Regions from separate parts of the Peribacillus sp. V2I11 genome, predicted to be linked through region 1. Evidence: predicted binding sites of a transcription regulator. Region 1 holds the regulator's gene; the other holds the start of a gene.

The links. The regulator Rex, encoded in region 1, represses fermentation and respiration genes when NADH is low (regulators of the CRP and FNR family bind a similar motif). The targets are predictions, from matches to a motif close to TTGTGAAATATTTCACAA.
Region 2: the regulator Rex is predicted to act here: its motif matches at 1,595-1,612, upstream of QFZ73_RS15990 (helical membrane plugin domain-containing protein).

Annotation. Positions count from the first base shown of each region.
Region 1 covers NZ_JAUSYW010000001.1:2,028,857-2,032,032, reverse strand. Annotated here, with positions in the region: gene abc-f (ribosomal protection-like ABC-F family protein) at 1-693, opposite strand, end outside; gene moaC (cyclic pyranopterin monophosphate synthase MoaC) at 827-1,333, shown strand; gene QFZ73_RS09635 (redox-sensing transcriptional repressor Rex) at 1,367-2,026, shown strand; gene QFZ73_RS09630 (YdiK family protein) at 2,638-2,850, opposite strand; gene QFZ73_RS09625 (CPBP family intramembrane glutamic endopeptidase) at 2,847-3,176, opposite strand, start outside.
Region 2 covers NZ_JAUSYW010000001.1:3,279,870-3,283,045, forward strand. Annotated here, with positions in the region: gene QFZ73_RS15985 (NAD(P)/FAD-dependent oxidoreductase) at 1-1,074, opposite strand, end outside; gene QFZ73_RS15990 (helical membrane plugin domain-containing protein) at 1,114-1,545, opposite strand; gene QFZ73_RS15995 (hypothetical protein) at 1,866-2,036, shown strand; gene QFZ73_RS16000 (IS1182 family transposase) at 2,584-3,176, shown strand, end outside.

The sequences.
Region 1 (3,176 bases):
GTTAACTACTTTATCTAAAAAATAACGGTCATGGGAAACAATAAGGACAGCTCCCTGGTAGCTTTGTAAATATTGTTCAAGCCAAGAGAGGGTTTCGATATCCAAATGGTTCGTCGGCTCATCCAGAATCAATATATCCGGTTTCCTTAAAAGCAGTTTTCCTAATGCAAGCCTTGTTTTTTGCCCACCGCTTAAAGTGGAAATCGGGGTAGAATAGTCAAAGTCAGCAAACTGAAGTCCATGCAATACGGAACGGATATCCGCTTCATATTGATAACCGCCCTTCTCTTTGAATGCCACCATCAAAGTGTCATATTCATTCAGCACTTTTCGGTAAATAGTTTCGTTTTCAAAGATGTCAGGTCTGGCCATATCAACCTCAAGGCGACGCAGTTCCTTTTCTTGCTCTATAAGGTCCCTGAATACAGTCAGCATTTCATCCCATATGGTCAGATCGGATTCCAATCCCGTATCCTGGGCCATATAGCCGATGGTGACGCCTTTTGGTTTGATTATTTCCCCGCCATCATGGGAAAGCTGCCCGGCTATGATTTTTAGCAGAGTGGATTTACCGGCGCCATTTCGGCCGACAAGTGCAATTCTATCTTTATTTTGAACTTCGAGCTTCATATTTGATAAAATAAGTTCAGCTCCATAATATTTCGATAATTGATTGATTTGTAACAAAATCATAGATTTCACCTCAATTGATTATTGTTAGTGTAACGTATTTTAGTTATTATCGGCAACAGCTTGGTTCCAAGCTAAAAGAAAAGCTGTTACATAAAGTGGAATAATAGTGTATTATTTAGGAGGGGTTACTTAAATGGGAGACTTAACGCATTTTAATGAACAGGGCAGGGCCAAAATGGTCGATGTGAGTGCTAAGCCTGAAACAACCCGGACGGCTGTAGCTCAATCGAGCATTTTATTGAATGATGAAATATATGAATTGGTCACGAACGAGAAAATGAAAAAAGGTGATGTACTGGCTGTTGCACAAGTTGCAGGAATAATGGCCAGCAAAAATACATCCAATATAATTCCGATGTGCCATCCCATTGCTCTGCAAGGGGTCAATATAGCCTTTGATTGGGAAAAAGAAGAACAGGGATATAGGCTTAGGATTGAAACGGAAGCTAAGACAAAAGGCAGTACAGGTGTTGAAATGGAAGCGTTAACAGCTGCATCCGTGACTGCCTTGACTGTTTATGACATGTGTAAGGCCCTTGATAAGGGAATGGTGATCGGGCCTACATTCTTAGTGGAGAAAACAGGCGGAGTTTCCAGTAACGATTATAAAAGACAAGTAAAACAAACAGATACAGATTAAGTTGAAAAGCATGTGTGAAGGCGGGGAAGAACAATGAACCATGACCCAAAGATACCGCAGGCGACAGCCAAAAGGTTGCCATTGTATTATCGATTTTTAAAGAACTTACATTCCTCAGGCAAACAAAGAGTTTCCTCGGCAGAGCTAAGCGAAGCTGTAAAAGTGGATTCTGCTACCATTCGCCGTGATTTTTCCTACTTTGGCGCGCTTGGGAAAAAAGGCTACGGCTACAATGTCAATTATTTATTATCCTTCTTTAGAAAAACACTAGATCAAGATGAATTGACCAAAGTCGCTTTAATCGGGGTAGGAAATTTAGGAACCGCTTTTTTAAATTACAATTTCATGAAAAATAATAATACAAAAATTGAAATGGCTTTCGAAGTTTCTGAAGAAAAGGTCGGCAAGCGTATAGCTGATGTGCCCATCTATCATATGGATCAAATCGATACATTATTGCAGGAAAATAATATTACTGCGGCTATATTGACAGTGCCTGCACAGGTAGCCCAGACGATAACAGATCGTCTAGTCAAAGCTGATATAAAAGGAATATTGAATTTTACACCTGCACGGCTGACGGTGCCTCCATCCATAAGGGTTCACCACATTGACCTGGCCGTGGAGCTTCAGTCGCTCATCTACTTCCTGAAACATTATCCTGTAGTGGAAGAAGCCGCATTGGAGGAATGAAAAAAACGCTGCATCATTGCAGCGTTTTTTTATTAAATCTTTTCTGTTTGTCTACAAAATGGGGGTGGAACGTTCGCATCCCAAACCATGATTTTAAAAGAAAACTAGATTATCCTTCATGTTTTTTACTTTTTTGGAGTGCAATTTAAACGTTGATTTCCACTCCAGGCACTCGCTTTCCGCGGGCGGTCCGCCCTCGGCGCTCTTTGCGCCTGTGGGGTCTCACTTGGACGCGCTTTTCCCGCAGGAGTCTCGTACCTTCCGTTCCAATCAACTGTTTTTTAAAATTTAGATAGAACCCCTTTGTCTACAATCGGAGGTTCGGAACGGTCTTATCCCGAAACATGATTTTAAAACAAGACTAGATTATCCTTAATGGTTTTTTACAGTAATTCTTATTAGATTGAAGAAATTTGCGACACTCCTGCCGAATAACTGGCTAGCCGAGACCCCACAGGCGCTTGCGGCGAGGAGGCTTGGCAGACAGTCGGCGGAAAGGGAGCGGATTTCTGAAATCAACTGGAACGTTTTTCAAATAAAAAGACTGTAGACAAACTCAATTTTCATCGAGTTTGTCTACAGTCTGAACGCTGTATCATTACAGCGTTTTTTTATTTTTTCTTATTTTTTTGTGCGGCTTTAATCTTAAAGTGCAGCATGATCATGCGTAATCCCGATCCAAAGTCAAGAGTTGCAATAAGGACAAGTATGTAGGCAAAGATTCCCCATCCAGAAGAATTGACGGTTTGAATCGCGATAGCGGTAAAAAGAGCTCCTAAGCCTGCATAGATGATGCCCATGAATAATGGTGATTGACGTTTCATAATAAACCTCCGATGAAGGCCTGTGCAGTATCTAGCATCTTCTCAATATCCTCCCGATATACCACTTGAAGGATGATAACAAGCGTATTCATCGCAATATGAGCGCTCATGGAAACGAGAATGCGGCCTGTTTTTGCATAAAGGAAAGCAAAGGTGAAGCCCATTGCTGTATATAAAAGAAGATGTTCAAATTCACCATGCGCCAAGCCGAAAATAACTGAGCTGATTAAAGCTGAAATAAAGAAGTTAAAGCGTTTATGAAGTGATCCGAAAATGATTTTCCGGAAAATTAATTCTTCCAATATAGGTCCAATTACTGAAGTGAC
Region 2 (3,176 bases), 1.3 Mb from region 1:
AACGGTTGCCACCGCATCCTTACGGCCAAGGCTCGCAAGTGTACCTGAGTTTACAGGTGAAAATTCTTCAAGTTTCTTGCCTTCAAAGGCAGCATATAGGTTGTAACCAACAAGCTCACCCATTTGCCAAGCATTTTGTGCAGTAGGAGCGTATGGACGGCCGCCTTCTGGAGGGAAAGCAACGGCACTGTCCCCGACAACGAATACGTCATTATGGGATTTCGATTGCAAATACCCATTAACGGTTGCTTTGCCGCGATCCACTTCAAGGCCTGATTCGCCTACGATAGGAAGAGCCGCAACTCCGCCTGTCCAAACAAGCGTATTGGCAGTTATCGTTTGTCCATCTTTCAATTCGATTTGATTTCCTTTAACACCCGTTACAGGCAGACCTGTCAAGAATTCAACGCCGCGTGCTTCCAAGCTTGTCATCGCACGTTCGATTAAGTGATCAGGCAGGACCGGAAGGATTTTTGGACCAGCTTCTACAAGCTTGATTTTCAAATCCCTGAAGTCCACTCCGAACTTTTTGGCGATTTTAGGGAAATGATCCACGATTTCACCGATTAACTCGACGCCCGTCAATCCGCCGCCGCCGATCACGATGGTTGCGTCCGCTTCATTATTCGTTTGTGCATATTCGCGGATGCGATCTTCGATATGTTTGTAAATCTTGTTTGCATCATTTACGGATTTCAAGACCATGCTGTTTTCCTCAAGTCCCGGAATGCCGAAGAATCCTGTTTGGCTTCCCAAAGCAACAACCAGGGCATCATAAGATAAAGTGGAACCATTGGCAAGTTTCACTTCTTTGTTATCGACTGAGAAAGACTCCACTTTGGAAATGATAAGGTCGATATCTTTTCCTTTGAAAAGCTTTTCCAAAGGAATGGAAACGGCTTGTTCAGAAATGGATCCGCCTGCAAGACGGTGCAATTCGGTGATGATTTGGTGCGTTGGAAATTGATTCACCACTGTAACCTGAACTTCATCTTTATTGTAATATTCACGTACGGATAAGGCAGATAGTAATCCCGCGTAACCTGCACCTAAGATGACGATTTGTTTTGACATAGTTAATCCCCCGTCCTTACTGATTGAAAGTTTATCAAATTATTTTTGGTTTTTACGTTCTGAAGAGACTTCAAGAAAAGCTTGGGCAAAACGGAAAAGTTTTTGTGCTTGCGGATCTTTCATCATCCTTAACAGACCAAAAAGACCGATTACATCATTATTCACTTCAGCACGATCCTTGGCTTCGATGGCATTAGCCGCAAGCCCTTTCACTGAATGGACTACAGGTGTCGCGATCTCCGAAATGGCGCTGACCGTATCATTTTTCAAAACATCATCGGTCGCTACCGATTGAGCGAAATCATAAGACTTTGTTAAAATATTCACTAACTCAGTCAGTTTTGGTAACTGCTCAACTAAAGTGTTCAATGATTCCTGAACCTCAGGCTTTAATAATTGGTCCAGTACATCTAATTGTTTTTGGCGGGCATTAAGTTGTTCAGTTTGTGATTGGGTAATCGTTTCTGACATATCCAATTCTCCTTTGCATTGAGCATTTTGTTGATGTAAATAGAAAAACTTGTAAAATATTACACAATGTGTGACCAGAAAAAATACTATCAAAAATGTAATAAAAGCTATCCTATAGTATATCCCTTTAGTTACATGAAAACAGCTGATTTTTTAAAAAAGATTCATAAAATAATCTTTTCCTGCTTATTTGAAGTATAGATTCTAATGGGAGATCCCATTACTTACCTAAAAAGGACTTTAAGAGGTTATCTATCATCGTCTCCTATCATACATATTTCCATCTTGATTTGCCATCCTAAATGTTGGAGGTGAAAAATGTGACTGATTCAGAATCTGAACTTACAGAAGAGAATAATGATAAGAAGCTTCATAAACTGGTTGGCAGTATGGAATATACTAAAGCCCAACTATTGGAAGGTATGAATGGAATTTCTGAAGTTTACCTCAAAAACAGTGAGGAAGGCACATCGGAAACTCCTGATAAATAGTATTGTTGTAAGCATAGCGAAACAGTATGCTTACTTAAAATATCAGAAACAACCGTAAACAATGGCTTGAGGAAAACATATAAAGCGTTGAAGGTAAATGCGTAAATGGCGAGCTGGATAGTCTGGATGTCATTCGCCAGTATGATGTCATAATCGATTATGCAACGAATAGAGTCCTGCCAGAATCAATAAAACAGTTCCGTGAATACATGAAAACCCGTTCATTGGCATTGGAAGTAACGTGAAAAAGGTTCCGATTTCATTCGGAACCTTTCAGACTGTAGACAAACTCGATGAAAATCGAGTTTGTCTATTTTTATGGCTTGTACAATTTGGACGTTGATTTCCACTCCAGGCACTCGCTTTCCGCGGGCGGTCGGGGAGCCTCCTCGGCTTTCGCCTGCGGGGTCTCCCCTAGACGCGCTTTTCCCGCAGGAGTCTCGTACCTTCCGTTCCAATCAACTTTGTCTTACCTTTTAGATAGAACACTTTTGCCTGGAGTCATTTTTGTTTTAAAATAGAAGTATTAAAACTTGAGGTGATGAGGATGCTTTCTAAACATGATTCTATTCAGCGAGATCAACTTGAAATGATTACTTTAGATCAACTGGTGCCACCGAACCATTTGGTTCGTAAAATGGAGGCTGCCATTGACTTCACTTTCATTTATGACTTGGTGAAAGATATGTATTCAGAGGTAGGACGCCCAAGTATTGATCCAGTTATTTTAGTTAAACTGACTTTCATTCAATATACCTTCGGTATTCGTTCCATGCGTAAAACGATTGAAGAAGTTGAAACCAATATGGCTTACCGTTGGTTCTTAGGCTATGGTTTCCATGATAAAGTACCTCATTTCTCTACGTTCGGGAAAAATTATGAGCGACGCTTTAAAGATACAAACCTATTTGAACAGATTTTCTATCGCATTTTAATGACAGCTGCTAATAAAAAGTTAATAAGTGCTGAACACGTTTTCGTGGATTCCACACATGTGAAAGCCAGTGCGAATAAACGGAAATTTGAAAAGAAAATCGTTCGTAAAGAAACACGAGCGTATCAAGGACGTCTTCAAGAAGAAATCAATCAAGATCGTGAAAACCATGGAAAAAAGCCTTTTCCACCAGATAAATTTGATAA